Regions from separate parts of the Marinoscillum luteum genome, predicted to be linked through region 2. Evidence: riboswitches for the same ligand, from Rfam matches in the RefSeq annotation. Region 2 holds a riboswitch; the other holds the start of a gene.

Region 1 (16,131 bases), on a different contig from region 2:
ATTTTAGTGCTGCTTTATGCATTGCTTTATTGGCTCATCCCATTTCAGGTGGTGCAGATCATGCTGGGCCTGGCAGCGGTTATTTTCTTCATCCTTGTGGTACGTTTCTTCAGAGATCCTGAGTTTCCAGTGGAGAAAAACCCTACACAAATCATCGCTCCGGCAGATGGAAAGGTGGTGGTAATAGAAGAGACCGAAGAGTCTGAGTATCTGAAAGACAAAAGAATTCAAGTATCGATCTTCATGTCGCCACTGAACGTGCATGTGAACAGGAGCCCGGTGGCAGGAGAAATCTCTTACTTCAAATATCACCCGGGTAAATTTCTGGTGGCGTGGCATCCCAAATCGAGCACAGACAATGAGCGCACTTCTATCGGGCTAAAGCTGGCCTCCGGAGTGGAGATCATGATGCGGCAGGTGGCGGGTGCTGTAGCCAGGAGGATTTGTTTTTATTCGGAAGCAGGAAAACCAGTAGAGCAAGGTGAGAAATTTGGCTTTATCCGTTTCGGTAGCCGAATAGACCTCTATCTTCCACTGGATGCCAAAATCAAAGTAAACATTGATGACATTTCTTACGGAGGCAAAACGGTCATTGCCGAACTGTCATAATAGAGAAAAGAAGTCACAAAAAAAAGGCCTGGTGATCACCAGGCCTTTTTTTTGGCGTTCCCTGTACCACCCGCGGGAGGATTGCAAATAGTTCTTTGATCCTTTTCTAAAAAAAATTAACTTCCGATTTCACAAAACCTAACCTTAAATGAAGTTAACCATCCAACATCAGGAGTACTACTCCCGTGGAGAGCTCATCTTGCGCTCACTTTTTGGTGCGATTTACATCGCACTCCCACACCTCTTTCTCCTTATTTTCGTCAGTATCTGGGGAGCCATCTTACAGTTCATTGCCTGGTGGATTGTGCTTTTTACCGGAAAATACCCTCAAAGCTTTTTTGAGTTTCAGGTGGGTCTGTTGCAGTGGAACCTGCGACTGAATGCACGATTGATGAACCTTTCTGACGGGTACCCCGCTTTTGGCATCAATGCCTCCGACGAGTACACCTCTCTGGAAGTACCTTATCCTGAAAACATCAGCCGGGGATTGCTCCTGATCCGTGCGTTCTTTGGTTTTATTTATGTGCTTATCCCACATGGATTTATTCTTTATTTCCGTACGCTCTGGGGAATTATCCTCTCTTTTCTCGCCTTTTGGGCCGTGCTTTTCACTGGTAAGTATCCGGAATCCTGGCATACCTTCAATGTGGAGACATTGAGATGGAGCACCCGTGTGAGCTTATACATGGGCTTTATGGATGATCAGTATCCACCATTTTCCGGTAAGGAATAATCACTCAGAAACATGACAAATACGTCCGAAAAATACTACCCTATTGAACAGGTAGAGGATATCAGCATGAGGGATCGGGAAGATGCCATGGGGGCATACCTGATGATGTTTGCCGCTCTGGCGGCAGGCCTCCCTTTGCCTATTTTGAACCTCATCGCCGCGGTGATCTACTATTATGTAAACAAAGGCAAAAGCAGATTTGTGAAATTTCACGCTCTGCAATCCCTCTATTCGCAGATCCCCACCACTCTGATGAACGCAGGGTTGGTTTTTTGGACCTTCCGGATCATCTTCAATGAAGGGTCATTTCGCAGTAGTGATGTGTTTATGGAGGGATTTGCTACCGTATCGGAGCTCTACTGGGGTTACCTGTGGGTGGTAGTGGCAGCCAATCTGCTGTATGTCATTTTCAGTCTGGTGGGAACCACAAAAGCCCGAAAAGGAAGGTTCTATTATTTCCTTTTCTTTGGCAAGCTGGCTTATCACTTTGCTTATCGCAAAGAGGAGTCTTCTGGCGCTCCCGTTCTCAATGAGCCTCCCAAATAATTCAGCAAATGATCAAAGGACTCTATAAGGAACTGCTCATCGTCATTGGGGCATTTCTCATTGGTTGGTTGGCTTTCACCCTGTTTAGGTGGGTGCCTGATGCCCCCGAACTGTCCGTGTCTGTGGAAACCGAGCAAGAGCTGGGAGACCTACTGGCCGACCAGGTGCTGCGTGAGTATGAAGCGGTAGAAAACGATACGGTGAGTGAAGCCATTCTGACTATCAAAAAGAGACTCCTGACGGCCATCGGTCCTACCAACTATGACTATCAGCTCCATGTGCTGAATGAACCGGAGGTGAACGCTTTTGCTACGATGGGTGGACATATCTTTATTTTCTCGGGAATCATCAGGCTCTCAGAGAACCCAGAGGAGCTGGCAGCAGTACTGGCCCATGAAATGGGTCATGTGGAAGAACGCCATGTTGTGAATAAAATCCTGAAGGATCTCGGTATCAATGTGGTCTTTTCCATCCTTACCGGAAGTGATCCGGTACTGGTAGGGGAAATAGCCAAAGCCACCATCTCCTCCTCATTTGACAGGACTCAGGAGACAAGTGCGGACCAGTTTGCCTTAAAGACACTGGAAGAAGCAGCCATCAGCCCCCGGTATGTTTCCACGATCTTTAGGCGACTGAAAGAAAAGTACGGAGAAGGTGACGACCGGCTGGATTTTCTGATGTCTCACCCCAATCTCAATAAGCGCATCAAGGAAGCACTAGAGTATCCACTGAAGGAAAACTTCGAAGCTGAGCCGATGAATATTGACTGGGAACTGGTGAAGTCCGCACTATAATCAGAGCCTGGAAACCAATCTTTCGAGAAACTCCTGATCCACCTCGTCAAAAGTGTTTAGTTGATCACTGTCCACGTCCAGTACACCTATCACCGCACCGTCTTTGATCACAGGCACCACAATCTCTGATTTGCTATCAGAACTACAGGCGATATGTCCTGGAAACTGGTCTACATCAGGCACGATAATGGTTTGGCCAGTGGCCCAGCTTTGTCCACAAACCCCTTTGCCTTTGTTGATCCGTGTACAGGCGATGGGCCCCTGAAACGGAGCCAGCACCAATTGATCATTTTTGACCAGGTAAAACCCCACCCAAAAGAAATCCATCCCATATTTGAGTGCTGCGGCGATATTGGCCAGGTTAGCAATCAAATCCTCCTCATCAGCAATGAGCGATTCTATCTGCGGTATGAGAGAAGCGTATTTTTCCCTCTTGTCAGTGGTATGGATAATGTTTAGTTCTTCTGCCATGGTAGCGCTTTCAATGATTTTTATAAATTAATAACCGATCTCCTAAAACGTCCTCTGCTGACAAAAGTTCACCGGAAATATGAGGGGCAGCAATGCCTTTACCAAAAGTGTGAGGGGCAATGAAAACCCTGGCTTCATCCCAAAGTCCACGTTCAATGAAAGAGTTGAATAACCCACTCCCACCCTCAATAATCAAAGACTGGATTTTCATTTCGCTGATCGAAGCTAAAATGGCTTCAGGAGTAATCTGCTCCTGCTGAATAAATGTCAAATTCTGCCTGTTTTCATCCTCTCCTTCCGTAAAACAATAAGTAGGTACGGTTCCATCCATGAGATGCATTCCCTTGTTCAACTCCAACGTTCTGTCAATGAAAAAACGCACAGGATTTTTGCCCTTCCAGTCTCTGGTGGTCAAAGATGGATTATCGTAACGAGCCGTATTGGTACCCACCAAAATAGCATCCTCCTCGGCACGCCACTTATGCACCAGCTGTCGCGAATAAGTATTGCTGATCCATTTGCTGTCATAGTTTTCACGGGCCACAAAACCATCAGTGGTCTGTGCCCACTTCAGGATCACATAGGGTCTTTTCTTTTCAAAAGCAGTGAAAAATCTCCTATTGAGCACTCTCCCCTCTTCCTTTAACAAACCGATTTCCACTTCAATTCCGGCATTCCTTAGTCGCTCAATGCCCTGCCCGGCCACCAAAGGATTGGGATCCTCATTGCAAATGACCACCCGCTTTACCTGATGGCGCACCAGCAAGTCGGCACAAGGTGGAGTCTTTCCAAAATGGGAACAGGGCTCCAATGTGACATAAGCGGTACTCTGAACCAAAAGGGACTGATCCTTCACAGCTTGTACAGCATTCACTTCCGCATGCGGCCCTCCGTACTGCTCGTGATAGCCCTCCCCAATGATTTTGTCATCTTTCACAATCACGCACCCTACCATAGGGTTGGGGCTCACATTGCCCAAACCCAGACGGGCAAGCTCCAGCGCTCTTTGCATCCATTGTTGATCTGACATATTCGGTAACTTCGTGCTGTGAATCACAAAGTGTCCGCAATTTACAAAGAATCAGTTCTTCAACTCACTCCCATCTATGGAGAAAGAGAAGCAGAGTCAATCATCAATCTCTTGCTGGAAGATCATTTGGGGATCACCCGGATCCACCGACTCACCAACCCAGAGAGGAGCCTTTCAGAAAGTGACCATAAAAAGCTCCGATCTGCCATGCTACAGCTGCTGAGCAATGTGCCCGTGCAGCACGTCATCGGCTTTGCTTATTTTATGGGTCGAAAATATCTGGTGAATAAACATACCCTAATTCCCAGACCAGAAACCGAGGAGTTGGTCGAGCTGATACTTGATGAGAATGATCGTCATCAAAAACTGAATATTCTGGATATAGGTACGGGCACCGGATGCATTGCCATCAGTCTCGCGCTGGCCATGAGGGCCTCAAATGTGACTGGTTGGGACCTCTCTGAAGGAGCTGTAAAAACCGCTCAGAAAAACAGCCGGGCATTGGGAGCTCAAGTCAACATGGAGGTACAGGATGTGTTTGGGGAAATTCCGCCACAGCAATATGACCTCATCGTGAGTAACCCTCCCTATATACCAGAGGCGGATCGTCACGAAATGCATGAGAATGTGGTGGCCTTTGAGCCGGAAGGGGCACTCTTTGTCTCTAATGATGACCCGCTCATTTTTTACCGCCGCATTGCGGAGATTGGGCTAACTCACCTAACCCCGGAAGGAAAGCTCTATTTCGAAATCCATGAGGCCTTTGGACTGGCAACGAAAGACATGCTGAGAACAAAAGGATACGAAGACGCAAAAGTTTTTCAAGACCTGAATGGCAAAGATCGCATGGTAAGGGCAATACTCCCCTGACCTACTCCGGTTGGAATACCACCTTTACCCGAACCTGACTTTCTACAGGCTCTCCATCTCTGGTGGCTGCTTTCCACGGGGGACCTGTTCGTACCAACCTCATCGCCTCCTCATCACAGCCAAATCCGAGGCTTCGCTTCACTTCAATCGTTCCTATCTCTCCAGTGGCGAGAATGGCAACTTTCAGGATTACTTTACCTGAAACATTGCTGTCGATAGCCGTCCTGGGATAATTCAGTTCTCGCTCCAGGTAAGACCGGTAGGCTTTTAACCCTTCGTCTGGCACAGCGTTTTCAAAGCTCATTTCATTGGTCTCCGCATAAGTGGTCACTACCACCTCGGAGAGTGCCTGTACATCCGTCTCCAGCTCCACGTTCAACTGCCTTCTGTCTCCCACCTTCAGCTCTATCTGGTCATAACCCACATAGGAGAAAATAAGCACAGCGCTTCTATCTGCGAGTTCCAGGTTGTATTGACCATTGCTATCACTCATCACTCCATAGGAGGTGCCTTTCACCAGCACCGTCACTCCTGGCAATGGGGTTCCAGCTTCATCAGTGACCGTGCCCGTCACCACATTATCTGCCCCCAGAGCTGATCGGGTCCCTGCTCCTGTGGATCTGCTCATAGCTACCGCTTCCTTCTTCAGTGCGGAGCTCTCTTCCGGAATCACCTCTTCTATCACCACCTCAGCCAGTGTCTCATCTGCCAGCTCAATGACCTGATCCTCCTCCATCAATTCATCTGCGGAAGGTTCCGGACGCTTGGTAGTGATCGCAACATCTTCCTGAGAAGGACCTTCCTCATTTTCATCCGTCAGTATATTTTCTTCGGGCTTTGGTCGGGTTGCTTCAGCAACCGGGACGCTTTCTTCTTTGATAAAAGGTGGCTCCGGGATGACAACCTGTTCTTGCACAATTTTGGAATCTCCCTTAACAGCCGCACCTTCTTCCTGTTGGTCTTCTTCTTTCAGGGATAGCTGGTCACTGGCAGAGTCTAAGGACGGTACCACCAACCAAACAACCACAGCAGCCACCGCAAGGAGTGCGAAGGTAGCTGCCCAACGCCACGCATAACTCTGGCGCTTTTTGGCCCTTGCTGTCACTCTTTTCATCAGCCCATCCAGATCCGTTTCGGTAAGTTCTGGATCAAACAGTGCATATCCTTTCATAGCCTCCTCGTCAAAAGGATCATTGAGCAACTGACGCTCCACGGCATGGGCATTTTTGCCCGTCAGTTTTCCCTCCAGATAGTTCCGGATCTGCTCCCTGGTTAATGTGCTATGTTTTCTACCTGTCGGCATGTTGTTTTTCTATACAGATTTTCAAATTTCTCTTTCCATTTTGGATATAGCTCTTCACCTTTTTCAGCCCAAAAGTGGTTTTCGTACTCACCTCTTCATAACTCAGCTCTTGCAAATAAAACATCCGCAAGCATTTTTGTTGATCCTCCCGCAGCTGTTCCAGGCATTTCTCCAGGGCATCAAGGTCATCGGTCACATCGGTAGGCATTTCTTCTATTGGATGCAAAAACACCTCATTTTCCATAATTGATCCATTCAAATCTTTGCTTGTTCCGGCTTTGCGAAGCTCCATGAGACAGTGATTTTTAGCCACCATATAGAGCCAGCTCTTGAAATACTTTACGTCATGGTCCAGAAGCTTTTTAAAAAGAGATTCAAAAATGGTCATCACCGCATCCTGTGCGGCATCCCGATCTTTTAAATACTTCAGGCAAAGTCCATACACCAGATGCACATACCTGCTGAAAAGTGCTCCAATCAAAGCCTTATCGCCAGTCTGTTGGTAGCGGATGAGCAGTGCTTCATCCGGTTGTTCGTCCTTATTTGAAGAAATAAATTTCAAATAACCTGTTGTTTTACAGTCAGTTAAAAATTAAGTGGGAAAATAATTTCACTCCACTTATGGAATTAAGGTCGGTATCACATCTCAAGAATACAAATCAAATATGATACCGATATGAAAAAGCTCTTATTACTTCTCAGCATGGTGATGGTTTTCAGTCTGAATGCCATGACCCTCCCAATAACCGGTTCGGTTTATGACGAAACCGGCAACCCGCTTCCTGGGGTAACTATAGTAGAAAAGGGAACAACGAACGGCGCACAAACGGACAAGTCTGGAAAGTACTCCATTCAGGTAAATGATACCAACAGCACCCTGGTCTTTTCATTCGTGGGCTTTCAAACTGAAGAAATCCGAGTCGGGAAGAAACAACAAATCAACGTAATCCTTTACGCCGATGTGCAACAGTTACAAGAAGTAGTACTTCAGGATGCTTCATCATCTTCCTTACGCAAGCGATTGAATGCCACAGGGGCAGTATCAAGGGCCGCTGGCCCCTCCTACATGGTAGGTGAGTCCAACCCATTTCACAACACCGAGTCCTATGACGCCATCGAGGAAAACATCTTCCACAAAAGTGCCGACAAGCCACTTTCCACTTTTTCAATAGATGTGGACGCCGCTTCCTACAGTAACATGCGCCGCTTTCTCCACATGGGTCAGCTACCGCCCAAAGATGCCGTACGCATAGAAGAGATGATCAACTACTTTCATTACGACTATGATGGGCCTAAAGACGACAAGCCCTTTGCCATACACACTGCCAAAACCAAAGCTCCCTGGAATGAGGATCACCTGTTGGTGAAAATTGGCATTCAGGGGAAAAAACTGGCCATGGAGCAGCTTCCACCATCCAACATCGTTTTCCTGCTGGATGTCTCCGGCTCCATGAACGCTCCCAACAAACTACCACTCCTCATCTCCAGTCTGAAAATGCTGACCAATGAACTCCGTCCACAGGATCAGGTGGCCATAGTGGTCTACGCAGGTGCTGCGGGGCTGGTGCTGCCCCCCACAGACGGAGCGAATAAGTCTGCAATCATCGAAGCACTGGAAAATCTGGAAGCAGGGGGCTCCACCGCTGGTGGTGCCGGCATCAAACTGGCGTACAAAGTTGCGAAGGAGCATTTTGTGGAGGGTGGCAACAACCGGGTGATATTGGCCACCGATGGAGACTTCAATATTGGGGCCTCCAGCAATGGAGAGATGCAGCGCCTCATCGAAGAAAAACGGGAGGAAGGCGTATTCCTAACCGTACTGGGCTTTGGTATGGGCAATTACAAAGATTCTAAAATGGAAACCCTGGCTGACAAAGGTAACGGCAACTATGCCTACATCGATAACATCCTGGAAGCCAAAAAAGTATTGGTAACGGAGTTTGGTGGTACTCTTTTCACGATCGCCAAAGACGTGAAAATTCAGGTGGAGTTTAACCCCAATGTGGTGCAGGCCTATCGCCTGATAGGCTATGAAAACAGAAAGCTCAATGATGAGGACTTCAACGATGACAAAAAAGATGCGGGCGAGCTGGGGAGTGGGCACACGGTGACCGCTCTTTACGAAATCATTCCGGTAGGAGTCAAAAGCAATTTCACCAAAGAGGTAGATGACCTGAAGTACCAGTCGCAGACCATCACGGGAGATACAGATGAGTTACTTACCGTAAAATTCAGATACAAGGAACCAGATGAAAATACCAGTCAACTCATAGAACAGCCTTTGGCCAATGACAGCTTATTTGATGAAGACGAAAACCTCAACTGGGCGGCCACGGTAGCCAGCTTCGGGATGGTGTTGAGAGATTCAGAATTTAAGGGAAATCTCACATTCAGCAAAATACTCACCATGGCCCACCAGTCTGCCGGGGTGGACGAATTCGGCTATAGAGCAGAGTTTATCAAACTGGTAAACATTGCTAACAGGATTCAGTAATCTAAATCCTCAACCACCAAGTAAGGGGGATGGCTGCAGTGGATCTCAGCCTCCCCTTCTTTTGCCTTGACCACCTCCAACTCCTGATCATGTGAGGCTTTCACATCTTCCTGAAATCCCACGACATCCCATCTAGAATCCTCACTCAGGGCCATCAACGTGAGCCGCGTACCGGCAGGCAGCCATTTTTTGAATGTCTCATTCTTGACAAAAAGGAACTTTTGTTTTTCTGTAAATACCACCAGATCCAACTGGTTGAGCCACTGGGTAAGCAATTGGATCACATCAAAGACCGACGCTTCATCTGTGATGATATTCACCGCACGATGACCTTCCTTTTGGAGTACTGTCAGCCCGGTCATTAAAAAGTGGGAATCGTCAATGGCGATGATTTTAACGGGCTGTTGATTATCCAGGCGGCCTTTCCAGCTTTCAAAGCGGTTTAAACTCACCATTGCAAAATCCAGCTTATGGCCCAGACTGGTGTATTTATCAATACCCGGTTCACAACAGATCACCGTCGGTGACCACTCCAGGAGTGCATGCAAATGTGAGACCGGAAAGGAGTCCAGGCGGTGCAAAATTAAGGCAGGTTCCTGCTGATCTCTGACAATGTGGTGTGATGACATTCGGAAATATTAAAATTCGGTGCTAAATTATAAGTGTTTAAATAACAGAAATCCAAAACAAAAACAGTTTGTAAAGAATTTAATAGATAAGAACGTTTCACCAAACCCCGCCAAATTTCTACAAAAATGAAAAATTTGCTCATAATTACCTCGTTTATCCTGCTCTCCGGATGCATGGCAGAGCGGGAATTTATCGTAGAGTATGATTACAGTTATCGCGGGAAATTTAAGCGCTACGATACCTTCAATTTTCTAAACCTGGGAGACACCGTAAACTACAATGGCCTTAGTGACAGCATGATCAAAAGAGAGATTGAGCGTAGGATGATTTCTCAAGGCTACAAAAAATCCGATAAGCCCTCAATTTACATTGCTTACAAAGTATTCTCCAACGACATGTCCTTCAAAGGCTACGAGCAGCTGGAGCTGGAGAGCTGGGATGCCCTGTACGCAGAGCGCGCTGAGAACGAAAGCAACCTGGAGTACATCCGTGAAGCGAAGTATACCAATAAAGCCTACGAACTTAAGAAAGGCACCTTACTGATTGACTTTGTAGACCGCAAGTCCAATGGTGTCATCTGGCAGGGCTACGCCAGTGGGCTATTCGATGACAGAACTTATTTCTCTAAAGACGTGCGGTATTCGGTACGCAGTATTTTGAATCAATACCGACTACTAGCGGCCAGCTACCAATAGAAATAATAACGATTCCTATAAAAAAGCCTTCGGAATATGCTTCCGAAGGCTTTTTATCCTTAAAACTTCAGTGATAAGGCCAGCATGAAATTAGTCCCCGCCTGAGGGTAATAGTAATTTTCACGCACCACATAGTCTCCTCCGGCATAGCCAAAGGTGTAGCCATTGCTCACATATTGCACATCGAAAATGTTATTCACCAAAAGGGAGATGCCAATTTGCTTCACCTGCTTGCTGGCAAACGTGAGATCCATTTTCAGGTCATTCACAAAGTAGGCATCAATGCTGCGATCATCATTAGACGTATTGTCCAGATACTGCTTACTCACATACTTGCTCAACAAAGAAATCTCCAGGAAGCTCAGTGGCTTGTAACCAATCTGCGTGCCACCAATCACATTGGGAGAGAATGAGATGTCAGTATCGGTGTATTCATTTTGGATTTCGTTGTACTCGTCAAAGGCCGGACCATAGTCGTAAATCACCTCTGTAAAGTTGGCAATCTTGTTTTTACTGAGGGTCAGATTTCCAGACAGGGTCAGGGCGTCCATCACCTTCACCGCTCCCACAAGCTCCACACCCATCCGGTAGCTATCAGGCACATTGACCCGTATGGATGAACCCACATCATTCACCGCACCGGTGAGCACCAGCTGGTTTTCATAATCCATGAGGTAGTAGTTGGCTGAATAGCTATAATTCCCTGCAGCCTTACGATACCCAACCTCCAGGTTGCGCATGGTCTCTGCCTTTGGAATCTGACCCTCGGCAGCATCTACAAAATCACCTCGTACCGGCTCCCGGTTGCCCACTGCGTAAGAGGCATAAAAACTTTCGCCCCGCTTCACCAAATAGGTCATGCCCACCTTTGGATTGAAAAAGGCGTAAGTATCTCCTGTATCTATATTCCTGAGGTCGCTGTCCACCCCTTTGGTGTGATAATCCAGCATTCTGACCTGTGCATCTGCAAAGAGGTTCACTTTTGGAGCTACCTGATAGTTTCCTTTCAGGTAAACATTGAAATCGGTCTTCATTCCGAAATTGTCATAATAACGATCCCGAATGGCACTGGTACTGGCATATTGTGCCCAGATGATTTCACCAAAATGATCCCCATCATATTTGTTCCAGGCACCTCCAAAAGACAAATCCCATTTCTCCTTAGTGTAGTTAGCTGAAAAGGTGAATCCATAAAAGTCGTTGTCCAGCCATCTGCGACGAATCAGGTCTGTGGATGTGATGGTGCTGTCGCCAATCACTACCTCCGGCAACGCGTAGTCCGCCAGGTCATCATCCGCTCTGTACTGCTCATAGTACCCACGTCCGTAGGTATAGTGCAGGGCTCCGTTCACATTGAAATTAGGATTGAAAACATGACTTAAATGGAGCTGATAGTGGTCTTGCTGATAGTTGTCCACTTCATTGTCATACTGATAGTAGTTGTAGGTGCGTCCTGAGTTGAGCAGATTATCCGCCTGTTCGTCGGAGAGTCCATTGTTGGCAATGACCTCCATCATCCCGTCCACGTCATTGTTCAGCCGGGCCTCAGGAGTACCCCACCAGGCCTGATAAGTCACTTCCTTGCCTGCAAAAACCACAGCTTTCACGGTAGTCTTATCTCCATAGTACCCGCCAGACAGGTAGTAAGACTTCAGATCGGCCGATGCACGATCCAGGTATCCGTCAGAGGATATCTGTGACAATCGCCCCTGAAAAGCCCATTTTTTGTTAATCAGACCGGTATTCATTTCTACCGTGTGTTTCCAGGTATTGAATGACCCAAAACTATTGTCCACTTTGGCGTAAGCCTCCTGAGAAGGCATGTCCGTTTGCAGGTTTACGGAAGCACCGAAGGCTGCCGCACCATTGGTGGACGTACCCACCCCACGCTGAATCTGAATGTTGTTGACAGAAGAGGCCATGTCCGGCATGTTTACCCAAAACGTACCATGCGATTCCGAATCATTGATCGGCACACCATTTACGGTCACGTTGATTCGTGTGGGGTCGCTCCCCCGGATCCTGATCCCTGTATAGCCTACACCATTTCCTGCATCGGAGGTCACCACCATAGAGGGCGTATGTTGTAGGATAAAAGGCAGGTCCTGGCCCATGTTTCGTCCCTCTATCTCCTTGTTAGAAATGTTTGAAAAAGTGGTGGGTGTTTTCTCATTGGCCCGGGTTGCGTAAACAAAAACCTCCTCGCCTTTAATCACATTCTCATTCAGCGAAATCTCCAGAGAAACGTTTTGATTCACCTCCAATACTTTCGTGTAGGTTTCGTAGCCCACAAAAGAAACACTCAACTCAAAAGTACCCGCTGGCACCTTGCTCAACATAAAAAAACCATCCCAATCTGTAGAGGTGGCATACTTAGACTGGTTCAGCCATACGTTGGCTCCGGGCAAAGATTCACCCGCTTCGGTGACCACCTTGCCATCCACAGTGAACTGACCAAACGCACTGAATACAGCGGTCATTGCCAGCATTGACATCCAAAAAACTTTCATTTTAAATTGTTGTTAACATTTAACCATACGGAAAGCGGGGAACTTCCCTACTGGTTTATCATACTTCCCTACGCCGGCATTATCCGGATCAGGTTATTTGGGTATGATCTCAGCCCGATAGACTCTTTTAGAATCCGTAAGGCACCCCTTTTGTAGCCGCAAACTTAGGCCAAAACTATTTGTTGAAGAAATCCTCGATTAAATCCTGAGCACATTTGACCCTGATGTCTTCGATCCCTGATACAATGGCATACGGCAGGTCATGCTCCTTCAGGTAGGTTTCGTATACATCAAAAAAGTGCTTTCTCAGCTTGGGGTGCTCACGCTGCGGATCAGGCCGCCAAATCAAGTCTATATTACCCAGCAGGTAAAAATCGTACTGGCGCCTCTCCAACTCCTCCAGTATCCAGGGGTCGGCTTCACCATACTTGTGCTCACTCCAGACCTTCATCACAATGAGGTTGGTATCACAAAAAAGATACCCACTGGCCTGCTCGGCCTTATCATCTTCCCAGGCCATCTGGCCCTGCGCTATATGCAGAAGATCCTCTTTTTGGTATTCTCCCTCTAGTCTGTCCAGATAAAAACGAGCGTACTCTGGCACCCATTCGGTATCGTAAATCCGTGCCAGATGCTGGCACAACTCACTTTTCCCGGTAGACTCGGGACCAATTATCGCTATCTTTCTGATCATGACTTAAGCAACGTTTTTCTCCATGAAAAATACCCCCAGGTGGCCAGTACTGTAAACACAAAAAACTGAAAAGCTGTAAATGGCAATCCTTTATACAAGTAAAGCGGCACCGAAATAATATCTGCAATGATCCAGGCAATCCAGTTCTCAATTTTCTTTTCGGCCATCAGCCACATACCTACCAGGGCAAATGATGAGGTAATGGAATCCCAGTTGGGCACATCGCTATCGGTGAAGTAAACCAAAACGGTCCTGATCACAATGAAAGACACAATGAAGAACAAAATACTGATCACATTTTGCTTTTTGTTATTACTTGTAATAGGAATCTGCGGCTTATTCTCGCTATCGGTCCAATGATACCAGCCATACACACTCATCACAAAATAATATCCATTAATACCCATATCGGCATAGAGCTTATATTCAAGTGTGAGGTAGATATAAATCAGCACGGACACGATACCGGTGGGGTACACCAAAATATTTTCCTGCTTGGAATACCACACACTCAACAACCCAAAAAACACCGCTACAGCTTCCAGCCATGTAGTCTGATACATCTGTTCCAGTAGCTGCGAGAAGAATTCATTCATGCCTGTAAATTATAAATCACATTAAGTTTCGCAATCTCTATAAGACCAGTTAATTTTGCCCGGCAAATAATAACAAATATTGTTTGCATGAATCTCGACGATAAATTCCTCTTTGAAGCACTAACCTATGATGATGTGCTTCTCCTTCCAGGTTACTCTGAAATCCTCCCCAGAGATACCGACACTTCCACCAGAATTACCCGCAATATTAGGCTGAATATCCCACTTGTGTCCGCTGCTATGGATACAGTGACCGAAGCTGAGCTGGCTATTGCTATGGCGCTGGAAGGCGGTCTGGGTTTTATTCATAAGAACATGCCTGCCGACCAGCAAGCCGCGCAGGTGCGCAAAGTGAAGCGGTCTCAAAGTGGAATGATTCTCGATCCCATCACCCTCTCTCACGATAGTGTGGCCGGAGATGCAGAAAAGATCATGCGCGAAAATAAAATTGGAGGAATACCTGTCATCGACCAAAATAAGAAATTGATCGGGATCATTACCAACCGTGATTTGAGGTTTCAGAAAAACATGAAGCGCCCGATCCGGGAGATCATGACCACCGAAAATCTCGTCACAGCAGAAGTGGAAGTGGGTCTGAAGGAGGCCGAGCAGATTCTGCAAGAATATAAGATAGAAAAGTTGCCGATCATCGATAAAGACGGCAAACTCACAGGGCTTATCACCTACAAGGATATCCTGAAAAACAAAGACCGCCCTAATGCCTGCAAGGACGAATACGGCCGACTGAGAGTAGGCGCAGCTGTGGGTGTGACTCCAGACATGGTAGATCGGATCAAAGCACTGGTGAATGCGGGTGTGGACGTGGTGAGCATAGACACTGCTCACGGTCACTCCAAAGGCGTAATTGACGCAGCTAAAAACGTCAAGAAAGCTTTTCCGGATCTGGAACTCATCGTGGGCAACATCGCGACTTATGAAGCCGCAGAGGCGCTGGCCGCTGCCGGAGCTGATGCAGTGAAGGTAGGTGTAGGTCCTGGAAGTATCTGTACCACCCGTGTGGTAGCGGGCGTAGGCGTACCACAGTTATCAGCTGTGTATGAGGCTGCCAAAGCCCTGAAAGGAAAAGACCTGCCCATCATAGCCGATGGAGGTATACGTTTCTCCGGCGACCTGGTGAAGGCCCTTGCTGGCGGAGCCAGCAGTGTGATGATTGGCTCTCTTTTAGCAGGAACCGAAGAAGCTCCAGGGGAGATGATCATCTACGAGGGACGAAAATTCAAAACTTACCGTGGAATGGGCTCAGTGGAAGCCATGGAGGACGGCTCGAAAGACCGATATTTTCAGGATGCGGAGGACGACATCAAAAAACTGGTACCAGAAGGCATAGTAGGCCGGGTGCCTTACAAAGGTATGGTCTCCGAAGTGCTCTATCAGCTTACCGGAGGCCTGAAAGCAGGTATGGGCTACTGTGGGGCCGGGACTATTGAGCAGTTACACAATGCTAAGTTTGTGAAGATCTCTGCAGCCGGAGTGGCAGAAAGCCACCCGCATGACATCACCATTACCAGAGAAGCTCCTAACTATAGCAGGAGATAGAGCTTCGAGAATTCGTTAAAAAAAGTGAAAGCCGTCCATACATTATATGGATGGCTTTTTTATTAAGGGTCACCCCCGTATTTTTGCGGCACGCCGATGCTCTCCGAAAAACTCAAAATACGACTTAGCTTTTTAGCAGGCATCCTGTCATGGCTACTGTTTACATTTTTTGATCTCTACCTCCTTTTTGTAGACCAGTACCAGCTGAATGTAGACTTGTCGGCCATTTTGCCGCAGATTTTCCTGACGACCCTGGTGCTTTCCACCCTGTCTTACTATCGGTACACCATCACCAAAGCCGATAGCATCAACTTCATCGATCTGTTGTGGCGGGTGTTCATTACTGGCCTGGTCACCACCATCGGCTCGCTTTTCATCCGGCTGTTTTTCTATATTTTCGGTAACAGCACCATCAGTGAAAATCCATTCACGGTAAATTTCCTCTACAACATCCTGGTCGGGTTAGTGGTCGTCTATCTGGTGTCCACATTTGTGGTTTGGAAACGACTAATTCTTTACCAAAAATCCAAAAACCTCATTCAGCTCTGGGGATTCTTCGAGTATGCCTTGCTGGGAAGCCTGATCTTTGATCTCTTTGG
Region 2 (16,131 bases):
TCATCTACAATGTGAAATACCTGGGTGACGATGTACCCGGTTACAAGACCGAAATTGACTCCATTCTTCAGGCTTTCAATCAGTCGCTGTCCACCTACATTCCGGATTCGGAAATATCTCTGCTCAATAGAACGGACAGTATACTTTACCCCACGAAAATGTTTACTGAGGTGCTGGAGTCCAGCCGGCTGGTTTTTGAGCGTACCAATGGGGCGTTTGATCCTACCGTGGGTCCTTTGGTCAATGCCTGGGGTTTCGGTCCGGATAAGTCAGTCACAGTGCCCGATAGCAGTGTGATTGATTCTTTGAGATCTATGGTAGGGTTTGAGCGAATCATCACCCAGGGGAGTCAGGTAAGAATGGATCCTGGCATGTATCTGGACTTTAGTGCCATTGCCAAGGGCTATGCTGTAGACCTGGTGGCAGAGTTTCTGGAGGGAAGGGGATTCGAACATTACATGGTGGAGATAGGTGGGGAGGTGCGCACCAGAGGGCAGAATCAGGATAACGAGACCTGGAAAATTGGGATAGAAGATCCGATGGTAGCCAGGGACCAGCAACGTCTGTTAGCAATAGTGCAGCTAGATGACTTATCCATGGCTACTTCCGGGAATTACCGTAATTATTATCAGGTGGGAGATCGGATCATCGCACATACCATAGATCCCAGAACAGGCTATAACACCAGTCATAATTTACTTAGTGCCTCTGTATTTGCTGAGGACTGTATGACGGCAGATGCCTACGCCACGGCGTTCATGGTGTTGGGTGTAGAGGGAGCAAAAGAGATTTTATCCACCACAGAGTTGGAGGCATTTTTGATTTATCAGGATGATGAGGGTAAATTGAAAAGTTTTGTGTCTTCGGGGCTGCAATCCCGAATAGAACGCAACAACATTCAATGATTGTAATAAAAATTAATAAAAGTTCAGCTCCAGGTGAATTTTCTTGAAAGGAATTGCATTATCCGTTCTATGAAGTTGCAGCGCCCGCGCAGGGAAATGCTTCACCGCTATAATATCGCCGATCGATGGTTTTAATGATTCTTATTTTGTTCTTATCCGCCGTACTGGGGGGTGTTTCTTCTAAATTTTTTGGTCATCACACCCAAAGTATCCGGTACCCGCTCATCTTCGCAGGGTCTTTTCTCTTCTCCGTCACCATTATACACATTCTTCCTGAAGTCTTCTCATTGTCAGAAGACCCACTGGAGGTTGGTTTATACATCCTCTTTGGTTTTTTCTTTCAGCAGCTGCTGGAATATTTTACTTCTGGTATTGAGCACGGACATACGCATGCTCATGATGAGATCACCGGAACGTCCAAGTTTGGTCTGTTGATCGCTTTGGTGATTCACTCCTTTCTGGAGGGAGCACTGCTTACCCACGATTCTCCATTTCATGAGCGGCATGAGTCGTATTCTCTACTCGTGGGAATTGTCCTTCACAAGATGCCAGCGGCATTTGCTCTGGTGACTACTCTTCGGACAAGTAAGGGATTCGATGGGCGACTGTGGGGTATACTCCTCATCTTTAGCATCTCCTCACCGGTTGGATTTCTCATGAGCGACCAGGTGCTCAATCTTTCTCCAGAGGTGCTTCTTCTGCTTTTTGCCTTTGTGTCTGGTAGTTTCCTGCATATTTCCACTACCATTTTTGTGGAAAGCAGCCCCAATCATCACTTTGGGCTCAAAAAGTTTCTGATAAGTCTGTTTGGGGCGTTTACGGCCATTGCGACAGAATATTTTCTATGAAAAAATCATTTTGAGTTAGGATTAATTCTTTTCAGGAAGGTAAAATCATATATCTTTCAAGGTTAAGTAACTAATCCAACCATGAGTGAAAATACAATGAAGCGGTACTGGCGCAGAAACGTCAGGTATTTGCTAATTCTCCTGACTATTTGGTTTGCAGTCTCGTTTGGCGCCGGCATCCTGCTGGTGGACCTACTCAACGAAATTCAGTTTGCAGGCTTCAAGTTGGGCTTTTGGTTTGCCCAGCAAGGATCCATCTATGCGTTTGTGATTCTGATCTTTGTGTATGTCCGCTTGATGAACAAGCTGGACAAGGAATTTGATGTAGACGAAAAGTAGGATCTTCATGGATGTACAAAGCTGGACTTTCCTCATCGTAGGATTCACTTTCGCACTTTATATAGGGATTGCCATATGGGCCCGGGCAGCTTCTACTAATGATTTTTATGTGGCTGGAGGTGGCGTTTCTCCCCTGGCCAATGGTATGGCTACGGCAGCAGACTGGATGTCTGCGGCTTCATTTATCAGCATGGCCGGACTCATTTCTTTTATGGGCTATGATGGCTCGGTATACCTTATGGGCTGGACAGGTGGGTATGTCTTATTGGCGCTGCTTCTGGCTCCGTACCTTAGGAAATTCGGAAAGTTTACAGTACCTGATTTCATAGGAGATCGGTATTATTCTAATGTGGCCCGTACGGTGGCGGTGATTTGCGCCATCATCGTGTCGTTCACCTATGTGGCAGGTCAGATGCGCGGTGTGGGCGTGGTGTTTTCACGCTTTCTGGAGGTGCCGGTGAATGTAGGTGTATATATAGGCATGGGCATTGTCTTCTTTTATGCGGTCCTTGGCGGAATGAAAGGGGTGACTTATACGCAGGTGGCTCAGTTCTGTGTTCTGATTTTTGCGTTTATGGTGCCGGCTATTTTCATCAGTTTTCAGCTCACAGGAAATTATATTCCGCAGTTGGGCTTTGGGAGCCAGGTAGCGGATGGTACTTATCTGCTGGATAAGCTGGACAACCTTCACAAGGAGCTGGGTTTTGCAGAGTACACCGGCGGTACCAAGTCCATGATAGATGTTTTTGCCATCACATTTGCCCTGATGGTAGGTACGGCAGGTCTGCCCCATGTGATCGTCAGGTTCTTTACGGTTCCGAAGGTGAGGGATGCGCGTCTTTCAGCCGGATGGGCGCTGATTTTCATTGCCATTCTATATACCACTGCTCCTGCCATAGCGGCTTTCGCTCGGACCAACCTCATTGAGACGGTTTCCAATCAGGAATATGAGCAGGTACCTCAGTGGTTTTCTAATTGGGAGTCTACTGGTCTTATCGCTTTTGAGGATAAAAATGGAGACGGGAAGATTCAATACGTGGCTGGAGAGAAGAATGAACTTACGATAGATCGTGACATCATGGTGCTGGCCAATCCTGAAATAGCCAATTTGCCCAACTGGGTGATCGCTCTGGTGGCAGCGGGAGGACTGGCCGCAGCTCTGTCTACGGCCGCAGGTTTACTGCTGGTGATTTCAGCCAGTATTTCACATGACCTGATCAAAAAGCAATTAAAACCTAACCTTTCTGATAAGGAGGAATTGATTTGGGCACGGGTAGGGGCACTGGGTGCCGTATTGGTGGCTGGATATTTCGGCATTAACCCGCCCGGGTTTGTAGCGGCGGTGGTGGCACTGGCTTTCGGGCTGGCAGCAGCGTCGTTCTTCCCTGCGATTATTTTGGGCATTTTCGATAAGCGAATGAATAAGGAGGGTGCTATCGCTGGTATGGTAGTCGGCATCTTACTGATGCTGTTTTACATGATCAAGTTCAAATTTGATGGATTTGGAGGAGGCACTCAGGCAGACTGGTGGTTTGGAATCTCTCCGGAAGGTTTTGGCACCATGGCCATGCTGGTCAACTTTGCCGTTTCATTCGGGATTTCCAGGTTTTACCCTGCGCCCCCAGCCGATGTGCAGGAGATGGTGGAGCAAATCAGGTACCCAAGAGGGGCCGGAGGAGCCACTCATCATTAGTATGGGTTATAGGTTCGAGGCGATGGTGAAGTAGAGCTTTTCAGAGTCGAAAGGCTTGGACATAAAGTCATTCATACCCGATTGCAAGGCTTTTTCTTTCACCTCGGGAAATACGTCCGCTGTTAGCGCTATGATGGGGATTCGTTTCATGTGAGAATCCTTGTGGTTTCGGATGGCTCTGGAAGCCTCAAACCCATCCATTTCCGGCATTTGCAAATCCATCAGAATCACATCATATTGGTTAACTGCCAGTAAGTCCAGGGCGATCAATCCATTATCAGCAATGTCTACTTCACAGTTCCACTTCACCAGGAATCTTTTGGCGACGATCTGGTTGATCTGGTTGTCTTCAGCCAGAAGAACCCTGACACCAGAGAGGTCTCTTTTTTGGTCATCCGGTGTGGGATGCTGCGCAATTCTCTGGGTCGATTTGGGAAACGAGAGCTTGAAAAAGAAGCTGGACCCCTTTCCGGGGGAGCTGTCTACTTGAAGGTCACTTCCCTGAAGTTGTAGGAGTTTTTGACAAATGGACAATCCAAGTCCTGTTCCCGTCCGCAGATGAGTCTTTCCATAGTTGTCAATCTGCGTAAAGCGGTGGAAAATGCGTTCCTGATCGGCCTGCGCAATACCTGTTCCCGTGTCAATAACCTTGAACTGCACATTGACTGAGTCATTGGACGTCCCCAGACACTCCACACTTAGTTCTACTGAGCCCTCATCCGTAAATTTAATGGCATTGCTAATGAGGTTATTCAGGATCTGGCCAATGCGCACGGGGTCTCCTATGAGCCCGGGTATGGGTTGATGGAGGTTCAGAGTCAGGTTGATTCCTTTCTCGTCTGCCATTTGCATAAACGTGGAGATGGTTCGGTTGCACAGTTCCTGGATGGAGAAGTCACGCTGATCAAATTCCACATGGCCTTCTTCCAGTTTGGAAAGATCAAGGATGTCATTCAATATCACCAACAAGCCCTTGGCAGAGTGTTTCATCATTTTCAGAGATTCCCGCTGATCTTCCCTTGGATTCTCTGACAGTAAGTACTCAATGGTACCATACAGGCCGTTCATAGGGGTGCGTATCTCATGACTCATGGTTGAGAGGAATTCTGCCTTGGTTTGAGAAGCCTTTTGCGCTTTGTCCCGGGCATCCATGAGTTGCTTTTCGTAGCGCTTTCGGTCTGAGATGTCTCTGATAAAAGACGTGAAAATAACCTCATCACCAATCTGATTGGCACCAATGGATAGCTCCAGGTCAATGAGCTTCCCCTCTTTTGAAAGCCCCACCAACTCAAATCTTCGGTTGATGGTGGGCATTTTTTGTCCTTTAAGAAAGAAATCCAACCCTCTGTCCAGGATCTCTTTTCGGTCTGGCGGTACAATGTGCTCCGAGAATTTCTTGCCAATGATCTCCTCACTTGACCATCCAAAAATGGTCTCAGCCTGATTGTTCCAAAAGGTAATCCTCCCGGAAGCATCCAGCAGAACCACTGCGTCCATGGCATTTTCCACTACAGTGTAGAGCCTTTCAGCACTCTGAGCCAGCTCCCGCTGAATCTTCTCCCGCTCGGCGATTTGTATCTGAAGTTTCTGGTTGGTTTCTTCCAGCTTTTCGGTTTTTTCCAGCAGTACACCGTGAATTTGCTCCCGGCTCAGCTGGCTCAGCTGCTGCTCATTCAGGAGGGGCTCGGGAAGAATGCCAATTAGGAGTGAAAAGCCATCAAGAAACTGATAATTGTCTGCCAATAGCTGATAAGCCTCCTGGAGCCACTCTGATATTTTGGCCTGGCCCATGGAGAGGCAGAGGTACTCATAAAGCCTGGACACTTCGTACTTTACCGTACTCCTGAATTCACTTCTGTTGAGCTGGTTAAATTTCAACTGCTCCGCAGCTTTATCCACCTGATACTTGTAGTTTTTGAGGAGCTCGTTTTTGGAGTTGCCCACCATATCGGTGTATTTGGACCATACCAGATCCACAATCAGATAAGCCAGGTCACGCTCCTGATTATTGACTGAACTAAAGATGATTCTGAAAAACAACGTGTCCACCAAATTGGGAAACCGGCCCCGCATCTCTCTTCTCAGCTGAGTTTGATATTTGGATGGATTTTTTTGTTTGTAAATAAAGGAATGTTCGAAAAGGAGATAGAGTCCTGCGGATCTGTTAAGCTGACTGTCAAAGCTTTCCTTGGCCAGGCTTTTGATCCTATTGTCCAGGTTTTCGTTCCAAATCCCTTGCGCTTCAAAGGATTTAATGTATTCGATAAAACGGTTGTGCTCTTCACGCAAGAGGTTCCCATGGGGTCGGGAACTCAATCTTTTGTAAAGGGACTTAAACATCAGGATTTACTTACCTTCCAAATCTGATAAAACCCCCACCCGGAAAGTCCCCATGTGAGAATAAGTGCAATAAACCAGGCGATAAGACCACCACTTTCACCCAGCAGGGTGTTAAATAAGTTAAACCCAAAGTGATAGTCGATCTGCATGTGAAGGTGACCCACGGCCATCACCAGAAATCCCCAGGCCAGGTAGGTCATTCCTGTCCCAAATTTTCCTCCCTTGAGGTTTTTTGCATTGAGGAAACTAAAAACAACAGCCATGATCAGGAATGGGAGTTCCAGAAGTCCAAGTGTGATATTGAAACTACTAGAGGACATTCCATCCATACTGTAAGCGGGTACATTTACGGCGAATAACGCCAGAGTGGCAATTAGGAGCTTGTTGGTCTTCATGTCTGGATTTGGTCAGTTTCATAAATATAGTCATTGGATGGATAATACGCATGACCATATTGCACGATTGTTTTCGGCCTGTCCTTGATACGACTATGAATGAAGTAACCTCTCACCAAGGATGAATAGCGACGAATGGAATATTCTTTTGGCCGTTAAGTAAATGCCGGTAAAATATTTGGCCTTTGCTTTGGGGTGGACCTGATGGAGCATTGTCAAATTGGGAATTTCACATAGGAATTGTAAGTGATATCCATGATATTTGAAGGCCTATCTAACGTTAAATTATCAAAAACATAAAAATTCAAAACACATGAGTCACAAGATTCAAACCCTGAGCGGTTATATCCATGAATATCAGAAAAGCGTTCTCCAGCCCGAAGAGTTTTGGGGGAGAGTGGCAGAGTCTTTTCATTGGAAGAAGCCATGGTCAAAGGTATTGAAGTGGGATTTTGATGGGCCAGATGTCAACTGGTTTGTAGATGGGAAAATGAACATCACAGAAAATATCCTCGATCGTCATTTGTTCATCATGGGGGATAGGCCGGCCATCATCTGGGAACCCAATGAGCCGGGAGATGAGGTCGTCACCCTTACCTATAGGGAGCTCTATCATCAGGTTTGCCAGTTTGCCAATGCTCTCAAGGCACAGGGAGTGCAAAAGGGTGATCGGGTGATTATCTATATGCCCATGGTGCCTGAGGCTGCTGTGGCTATGCTCGCGTGTGCCCGGATCGGGGCGGTACACTCAGTAGTGTTTGCCGGATTTTCCTCCACAGCTGTAGCAGATCGAATCAACGACTGTGAGGCTAAAATGGTGCTGACCTCAGATGGAAACTACAGAGGAGCCAAGAGCATAGGAGTAAAAAGTGTGGTGGATGAGGCCCTGGAAAAGTCTACCTCAGTGGAGAAAGTGATTGTATTCAAAAGAACAGGTACCGAGGTGACCATGAAGGAGGGACGGGATATTTGGTGGGATGATGCCATCAAGGGCCAGCCCCTGGATTGCCCGGCAGAGGAAATGGACGCAGAGGATATGCTCTTTATCCTTTATACCTCCGGATCCACAGGTAAGCCCAAAGGGGTGGTGCACACCTGTGGTGGCTACATGGTCTATACCTATTACTCTTTTGTGAATGTGTTTCAGTATAATGTGGGTGATGTATACTGGTGTACAGCAGATGTCGGGTGGATCACCGGGCATTCTTACATCGTATATGGCCCGTTGTTGGCTGGTGCTACCACACTCATGTTCGAAGGAGTACCTACCTATCCGCATGTTGGTCGTTTTTGGGAGGTCATCGATAAGCACAAGGTCAACCAGTTTTATACAGCGCCTACGGCCATTCGTGCGCTGCAGGCCTACGGGTTGGAGCCGCTGGAGCCGTACAAGATGGACACTCTGAAGGTGATAGGATCCGTAGGGGAGCCTATCAATGAGGAGGCCTGGCACTGGTACCACGATCATGTGGGTAAAGGAAACTGCCCCTTGGTAGACACCTGGTGGCAAACGGAAACCGGAGGTATCATGATAGCGCCCATCGCTGGTGTGACCCCCAACAAACCCGCGCATGCCTCATTGCCACTGCCTGGGGTGCAGCCAATCATTGTTGATACCGAGGGAAAGGAGCTTCATGGAAACAATGTGGAGGGAAACCTATGTATCAAGTTTCCATGGCCCGGTATGATCAGAACAACCTATGGGGATCATGATCGATGCAAACAGACCTATTTTTCCACTTACAAGGGACTTTACTTTACAGGAGATGGAGCCAAGAGGGACCATGATGGCTATTTGAGAATCCTGGGTCGTGTGGATGATGTGATCAATGTGTCCGGTCACAGAATGGGTACTGCCGAAGTAGAAAATGCCATCAATGAGCATCCTAAGGTGATCGAGTCCGCTGTGGTGGGCTACCCTCATGATGTGAAAGGTCAGGGGATTTATGCCTACGTGATCTGTGACATGGAAGGCCGCTCAGAAGAGAGTTTGAAAAATGAAATCAGGGAAACCGTGAGCAAGATTATCGGGCCAATTGCCAAGCCTGATAAGGTGCAGATAGTTCCCGGACTGCCTAAAACCCGCTCTGGTAAAATCATGCGCAGGATTCTCAGAAAGGTAGCTTCAGGAGAAGCAGATCAGTTAGGTGACACTTCCACCCTGCTCAATCCTGAGGTGGTAGAGGCCATTGTCAAAGGAGCAAGTAAATAAATTGATGGAAAGGAGCCGGATTCCTTTTTGGTTCTGGTTTTAGCATATAGATTTGAAGTAACCACGGGGTGCCGTTATTCGGCTGAGATGATACCCGTTGAACCTGATCTGGGTAATGCCAGCGTAGGAATATCGGTTGACTCGTAGTAAGATTATAAAGTCATTAGTATAAACCGTATTGTCCACGCATGCCTGGACGGTACGGTTTTTTTTATTCCATTTTTTAAAAATGATGAGATGGCTTTTGATGAGTTAGTAAAACAGAACCTGACCAATTGGCAGGGCAGAAAAGAGTGGTTTTTCAACCGCGAACACACCGATACCTATGAGCTCTGGTACGAGGGGCGGTATAAGCGTGCTGAGATTTTTCAGAAAAAAATTATTGCGGATCGGCTTCAAAAGGACCCCAGGGTGAAGACACTTCTCGAGTTTGGATGTGGGACCACACGATTCACCAGGTGGTGGCACGAGATTGGGATAGAGGCTACCGGTGGTGATTTGAGTCCCTTCATGCTGGCTCAGGGCAGACAGCTCTTCGGAGGTGACCTGGTGCTGGCAGACTCTCATCACATGCCCTTTCGTGACAACACCTTCGATGCGGTGGCCTTCATTACCACTTTTGAATACTATAAAGACCCGGTGAAGGTGATTAGGGAGGCAGCACGTGTAGGCAAGCACGGGATAGTATTCGGGATGATGAACCGAAATACGCCCAAATATGTGCGCCGCAGGATGCAGCAGATGGTTGGTAAGAATCCTTTTTATGTAACAGCCAATTTTTACACTCCAAAATCATTGCTCAAAGTGATTGATATAGCACTCCAAGGGGAAGATTATACGGTAGAATGGCAGTGTACAGGATTGCCCAAGTGGTTTCCCGTACAGGAATGGCATGTGCCAGTAGGTGATTTTTTTGGTGTTTATGTCAAAAGGAATCAACCATGATTTCAGGATTTCCGGATACGGGCAAAATCCAGGAGGATTTTCTCAAAAGTCACGTTTTCCCATCCACCGGGGCTGTGAGACAGGAGGTGGTAAGCGGCCCTCAATATGGTGTGGATGTAAGTGTCATAGCGCTTCATGGGGGGCAGTCACTCGTCACGGCTACTGACCCTGCCACTTTAATTCCAACGCTCGGGTTGCAGGAATCGGCATGGTTGACGGTTCATTTGGTGGCATCAGATCTGGCCACAGCAGGGTGTTTGCCTCAGTACGCTCAGTTTTGTCTCAACTTACCGGAAACCCTCACAGCGGCTGAGTTTCACTCCTATTGGAACCACATCAGTACTTATTGTGATCAGCTGGGAGTGGCCATTACTGGAGGGCATACGGGAAGGATCACTGGACAAAATATCACCATTTCAGGAGGAGTGACCATGATGAGTACTATGCCCTCGGAAGAGGTTTTGTTGAGTCGGATGGCTCGTCCTGGCGATAGCCTCATTCTGGTGAAAGAGCCAGCCATTATCAGTACCGCCATCCTGGCCCTTAGCTTTCCCGAAACAGTACTGAATAAATGTGGCAAGGAGGTATTAGAGGCTGGTCAGGCACTCTTCTATGCATCATCAGCGGTAGATGCCGCCATGTCAGCTATCTCTGTCGGGATTCACTCGGAGGGTGTGCGGGCGATTCATGACATCACAGAAGGAGGTGTGATGGGAGCCATATGGGAAATGATGACGGCTGCAGGGTGTGGAGTGCAGGTGGATGTAGCAGCCATTCCCCGGGGGTACGCTCAGGACAGTATTTGTGGGGCCTTTGGTATTGATCCCCTTTGTAGTGTAGGTGCAGGTGCGTTGCTTCTGGCGGTAGCTCCGGGGCGGGTGTCCGGGATTATTAATCAGTTGCATCAGGACGGCCACCAGGCGGTTAAAATTGGGGTAGTTACGGAGGAAAAGGCCGGCAGATGGCTGGCTGGAGAAGTACTCAGTCCATTGACTCCCCCGGGTGTTGATCCTTATTGGGCGGCTTTTTTAGACGCTCTAAATCGCGGATGGAAATGAAGCCGAAGCTAAAGGGAGTTTATTTAGTGCTGGATCCTGCTGAGGGGTTTGACGCCCTGGAAAACAGATTACTCCATATTCTGAGTGGAGGCATAGGTGCCATCCAGGTGTGGGATCACTGGCATCCGGATCAGGATCGTCACGAGTTTCTATACAGGTTGCAAGCGGTGTGTGGTCAGGTACCTATTCTGATCAATAACAATCTGGAGCTGGCCTCCCTACCGGGCATTCAGGGTGTCCATTTCGACAGGGAGGAGGATTTACCGAGCCCGGAATGCACTTTCAAAAAGATAATTGGTCTTACAGTGGGTGCACATGCCGACTGGGTGACCCTCAGAAAAAAAGGGGTAGACTATATCAGTTTTTGTGCGATGTATCCCTCCTCATCGGTGGATACCTGTGCGCTGGTATCCCCAGATGTCGTGCGGGAGGCCTGTCAGCATTTTGATGGTTCGGTATTCGCATCCGGAGGGATCAACCTTGAAAACGCCGGAGAAATAGCATCGATTGGAGTGTCAGGAGTTGCCCTGATATCCGCATTGTGGAAAGCAGAAAATCCGCTTGACACGACCTTAAAGTTTAATCAAATCATATCAAAACCATGAAGAAAGCATTTTTCAAGAAATTGTGTTGCCCTTTTGATAAGAGCGATCTGGAAATAAAAGTCATCAAGGAAGGCAGTCAGGAGATACTCGAAGGGCTCATGACCTGCACCTCCTGTGGCAGGTATTATCCCATTGTACATGGTATCCCGATCATGTCGCCTGATGAATACCGTGAGCCGGCCCTGGAAACTCCGATACTGGAGAGATGGGGACTGGAAAAGGGAGAAGTCACCAATTTCCGGCTCACCGAGAAGGTAGAATCGTAGTGTTTTTTTTAGCTTCGAACATATGGAGTACAGAATGTTCGGAGAATCAGGGTGCAGTGTATCATGTACAGGGCTAGGCCTCGCGGCGCTGGGCAGGCCCGGCTATATCAACCTGGGTCACCATGAAGACCTTGGAAATGAGTATGATCCATCTAAAATGGAAGCTCAAACACATGCGATGCTTTCCCTGGCCAGAGCCCAGGGGATTAATTATTTTGATGCTGCTCAATCTTATGGAAAGGCGGAAACTTTCCTGAGCACATGGCTTATGGCCCACCCTCGGGAAGAGGTGGTGGTCGGTTCAAAATGGGGATACTACTACACCGCGGACTGGTCTGTGCAGGCAGATAAGCATGAAGTGAAGGAGCATACACTGGAGCGTTTGAATCTGCAATGGCCGGAGAGCGAGCAGCGTTTGGGCACCGCGCTGAAAATTTATCAGATTCACTCAGCCACCCTGGAGAGTGGTGTGTTGGAGAAAAGGGCGGTACTGCAGCGCCTGGAGGAAATTCGTGAGATGGGTTATTTGATCGGACTTTCTCTGAGCGGCGTTCAGCAAAGTGTGGTGTTGGAGAAAGCCCTTGCGGTGAAAGTTGGAGAAAAGCCACTTTTTGGCTCAGTGCAGGCCACCTATAATTGTTTGGAGCAGTCTGCTGGCGAGACCTTGCAAAAGGCCTTTGATCGGGGATTGGGAGTGATCATCAAAGAGGGACTGGCCAATGGCCGGTTGACAAGCAGGAATACCGGGGCTTATTTAAAGACCCTCACAGATATGGCCCAGAGCTATCAGGTTACCGAGGATGCCGTTGCATTGGCTTACGTCCTGAGCAAGCCATTTGTGTCAGTGGTGCTGAGTGGTGCGGCTGTTCCGGCACATCTCATTTCCAATGTTAGGGGTTCTGAAATCAAACTCTCCCAGCAAGACATCAGGGTATTGGATGGCCTGAAGGTGAAGCCAGATCATTATTGGGCTGAGCGAGCCAGCCTGGCGTGGAACTAGAAAAACCGACCCAGAGGGCCGGTTTTTACAAACTCAGGAACACATTATTTTAAAATTGCTCCACTTCAGTGCTTCCCTCCATGGCTACGGTGGAAGCCCTTCCTTGCTGTACGGTATTCTGAATGGCGTCAAAATAACCCGTACCCACAAAGGCTTGATGTTTCACGGCTTTGAAACCTGAATCCAGCAGCGCAAACTCCCGCTCCTGAAGCTCGGAATACCCGGCCATACCACGCTCCTTGTAAGCTTTGGAGAGCTCAAACATGGAAGTGTTGAGTGCGTGGAATCCTGCCAGCGTGATAAACTGAAACTTGTATCCCATTTCCGCAAGATTTTCCCTGAAGGTAAACATCTCGGATTTAGTCAGGTGTGCTGCCCAGTTGAACGATGGTGAGCAATTGTAAGCCAGCATCTGATCAGGAAACTCCGCTTTGATGGCTTGCGCAAATTCTCTGGCCAGACCCAAATCCGGGTTGGATGTTTCCATCCATAGGAGGTCTGAGTAGGGCGCGTAAGCCAGTCCTCTGGCAATTCCGGCTTCTACTCCATTGGTCACCTCAAAGAAACCCTCATTGGTGCGACCTCCTGTCAGGAACCGGTGGTCACGCTTGTCAATGTCAGAAGTAATAAGCGTGGCGGCATCTGCATCCGTCCTGGCAATCAACAGCGTTGGTGTGTTCATCACATCTGCGGCCAGGCGAGCTGCTACCAGCTTGTCAATGGCCTCCTGCGTGGGTACGAGTACCTTTCCGCCCAGATGGCCACACTTCTTGGCTGAGCTCAGTTGATCTTCGAAGTGGACACCCGCAGCTCCGGCTTCTATCATGGCTTTCATCAGCTCAAAGGCGTTCAGGTTTCCTCCGAATCCGGCTTCTGCGTCCGCAACGATGGGCGCGAGCCAGTCAATGCTGCTGTCACCAGTCAGGTTTTCGATCTGATCTCTTCGGAGTAGGGCATTGTTGATGCGCTTAACGACACTGGGAACAGAGTCAGCCGGGTAGAGTGACTGATCGGGGTACATGGCTCCGGCGAGGTTAGCGTCCGCAGCCACCTGCCATCCACTGAGGTAGATGGCTTCCAGGCCAGCGGCAATTTCCTGTACCGCTTGGTTGCCGGTGAGGGCGCCCAGCCCGGCCACAAAGGGTTTGTCATTCAGCTTTTTCCATAGTTTTTCGGCCGTAATTCTGGCGATGGAATGCTCTATTGGGACAGATCCCTGTAAGTTGACCACTTCTTCCGCGGTATATGGGCGATGGATGTTTTTCCACCTGGGGTTCTCGTCCCAGTCTTTTTGGATTTTTTGGATTCTTTCGGTTTTCATGATCATCTTAGTTTAAATAGGTATAGGCGTTAATAGTTAAAAATTCTTCAAGGGTGTTATTCTTCACGAGGCGGTCGAAGATCTCTATGGCTTCTTCAAATCGGCCGGAGTGATAAGTCTCTTCTCCCAGCATTGCTTTTATCTTCACCAATTCCTCTCGCTTGAGTTTTTCATACAGATCCACAGTGATGGCTACTCCACTCACGGTATAGCAGTGGCGGTGAATCCACTGCCAGAGCTGGGAGCGTGAAATCTCCGCAGTGGCGGCATCCTCCATCAGGTGGTACAGCGCTGCTGCACCGACTCCCCTGAGCCAGCTTTCCACGTAGAGAATTCCCACGTTGATGTTGGTGCGTATTCCCTCCTCGGTGATGGTACCGGTGGGGGTTTGCACCAGATCCTTAGCAGTCACATCCACATCGCGGCGCAGGTTGTGAAACTGATTGGGCCAGGGCATGTGCCGGTCAAAGACCTCTTTAGCCACCGACACCAGTCCCGGATGGGCCACCCAGGTGCCATCATGTCCGTTCATGACTTCCCTGAGTTTGTCCAGGCGTACTTTTTCCAGGGCGGCAGTATTGGCTTCCGGATCGTCTTTGATCGGAATCTGTGCGGCCATTCCGCCCATGGCATGGGCCCCGCGCTTGTGGCAGGTCTGGATCACCAGGTCAGAATAGGCTTTCATAAAAGGCACCGTCATATTGACCTGATCTCTGTTCGGCAAAATTTTATGGCGATTGTTTCTGAATTTTTTGATGTAGGAAAAAATGTAATCCCAACGACCGCAATTCAATCCGGCAGAATGATGCTGCAATTCGTGCAGGATTTCATGAAGTTCAAAGGCTGCAGGGAGCGTTTCTATCAATACAGTGGCTTTGATGGTGCCCTGGGGAATGCCGAGATAGTTTTGTGCGAACACAAATACTTCATTCCAAAGGCGTGCTTCCAGATGGCTCTCCAGCTTAGGCAGATAGAAATATGGACCAGATCCCCTTTTGATCAGTTCTCGTACATTATGAAAAAAGTAGAGTCCAAAGTCTACCAGCGCTCCGCTAGCGGGTTGCTCATCTATCTGGAGGTGCTTTTCCTCAAGGTGCCAGCCTCTGGGGCGCACGAATAAGGTGGCCGTTTCTTTGTTGAGCTGGTAAGTTTTCCCGTTGGGGTTTACGAATTCAATCTCTCTGCGAATGGCGTCCCGGAGATTGATCTGACCTTCCATGTTGGTGGACCAATAGGGCGCATTGCTATCCTCAAAGTCTGCCATGAATACCTTGGCACCAGAGTTCAGGGCATTGATGACCATTTTACGATCTACCGGGCCGGTGATCTCCACACGTCGGTCCCAGATGTCTTCAGGGATGGGTGCCACTGTCCAGTCTGACTCTCTGATATCCTGGGTTTCAGGTAGGAAATTGGGCATGACCCCTGCATCAAAAGCTTCCTGACGAATGACCCTATCTCTAAGGAGCTTCTTGCGTCGCTCATTGAAACGCACGTGGAGTGCCTGTAAGAACTCGAGTGCCTCAGGAGTGAGGATCTCCATGTAAGGGGCCGGTGTGGCTCCTTTTATCTGGATTCCCAGGGGTGTTTGGGTTTCCGGGATGTGTGCTTCTGTGATCATAATAAGATGATTATCTGATTAAACATGATCAAATATAGCGAAATATATTAAATAGCGAAATTTCGCTAATACTTTTATTTCGCTTTTTTTGAATTATTTTTGGCGAATGCCCAAAGAGATATTTGAATTCAAGCTCATTTTCGGTCTCAAACTCAAGGAAATCCGAAATGAAAAAGGGATATCCTATCAGGAACTGCGTGAGAAGACCGGCCTGTCACTGTCTTACCTGAGTGAGATTGAAAATGGAAAGAAATACCCCAAAGGAGATAAAATCATGATTCTGGCTAAAGCCCTCGGCGTAAGCTATGATGAGTTGGTATCGCTGAAGGTGCCGAGGAAACTCGAACCCATTGTGAACCTGATTCAATCCGATTTTTTTAAAGCCTTCCCTCTGGAGCAGTTTGGCCTGAATCCTCAGAAGCTGGTTGAAATCATTTCTTATGATCCCGAGAAGATCAATGCTTTCGTCAATACTGTGCTCCAGGTGTCTCGCAATTTTGAGCTGAAGCAGGAAAGTTTCTATTATGCAGCCCTCCGATCCTATCAGGAGCTGCATCAGAATTACTTTGCCGATTTGGAAGAG

What was found. A riboswitch is a leader RNA that binds a small molecule or an ion and turns the genes downstream of it on or off. The one in region 2 is predicted to bind thiamine pyrophosphate.
Region 1: it holds a riboswitch for thiamine pyrophosphate, as region 2 does, so the genes downstream of both, ACHKAR_RS17020 (TonB-dependent receptor) here and ACHKAR_RS14140 (class I SAM-dependent methyltransferase) in region 2, are expected to answer to the same signal.

Annotation. Positions count from the first base shown of each region.
Region 1 covers NZ_JBIPKE010000019.1:447,740-463,870, forward strand. The annotation lists gene ACHKAR_RS16960 (phosphatidylserine decarboxylase family protein) at 1-609, shown strand, start outside; gene ACHKAR_RS16965 (DUF4389 domain-containing protein) at 758-1,342, shown strand; gene ACHKAR_RS16970 (DUF4870 domain-containing protein) at 1,355-1,888, shown strand; gene ACHKAR_RS16975 (M48 family metallopeptidase) at 1,897-2,682, shown strand; gene ACHKAR_RS16980 (GAF domain-containing protein) at 2,683-3,153, opposite strand; gene ribD (bifunctional diaminohydroxyphosphoribosylaminopyrimidine deaminase/5-amino-6-(5-phosphoribosylamino)uracil reductase RibD) at 3,164-4,183, opposite strand; gene prmC (peptide chain release factor N(5)-glutamine methyltransferase) at 4,202-5,053, shown strand; gene ACHKAR_RS16995 (energy transducer TonB) at 5,055-6,356, opposite strand; gene ACHKAR_RS17000 (RNA polymerase sigma factor) at 6,343-6,918, opposite strand; gene ACHKAR_RS17005 (vWA domain-containing protein) at 7,033-8,850, shown strand; gene ACHKAR_RS17010 (hypothetical protein) at 8,844-9,479, opposite strand; gene ACHKAR_RS17015 (DUF4136 domain-containing protein) at 9,606-10,175, shown strand; gene ACHKAR_RS17020 (TonB-dependent receptor) at 10,235-12,685, opposite strand; TPP riboswitch at 12,734-12,844, opposite strand; gene ACHKAR_RS17025 (AAA family ATPase) at 12,861-13,379, opposite strand; gene pnuC (nicotinamide riboside transporter PnuC) at 13,376-13,975, opposite strand; gene guaB (IMP dehydrogenase) at 14,063-15,532, shown strand; gene ACHKAR_RS17040 (GAF domain-containing SpoIIE family protein phosphatase) at 15,629-16,131, shown strand, end outside.
Region 2 covers NZ_JBIPKE010000018.1:100,905-117,035, forward strand. The annotation lists gene ACHKAR_RS14105 (FAD:protein FMN transferase) at 1-905, shown strand, start outside; gene ACHKAR_RS14110 (ZIP family metal transporter) at 1,040-1,753, shown strand; gene ACHKAR_RS14115 (DUF4212 domain-containing protein) at 1,835-2,092, shown strand; gene ACHKAR_RS14120 (sodium:solute symporter family protein) at 2,100-3,785, shown strand; gene ACHKAR_RS14125 (hybrid sensor histidine kinase/response regulator) at 3,792-6,125, opposite strand; gene ACHKAR_RS14130 (hypothetical protein) at 6,125-6,520, opposite strand; gene acs (acetate--CoA ligase) at 6,783-8,732, shown strand; TPP riboswitch at 8,787-8,882, shown strand; gene ACHKAR_RS14140 (class I SAM-dependent methyltransferase) at 8,970-9,677, shown strand; gene ACHKAR_RS14145 (AIR synthase-related protein) at 9,674-10,735, shown strand; gene ACHKAR_RS14150 (thiamine phosphate synthase) at 10,732-11,340, shown strand; gene ACHKAR_RS14155 (Trm112 family protein) at 11,337-11,606, shown strand; gene ACHKAR_RS14160 (aldo/keto reductase) at 11,629-12,606, shown strand; gene aceA (isocitrate lyase) at 12,656-13,927, opposite strand; gene aceB (malate synthase A) at 13,935-15,548, opposite strand; gene ACHKAR_RS14175 (helix-turn-helix domain-containing protein) at 15,655-16,131, shown strand, end outside.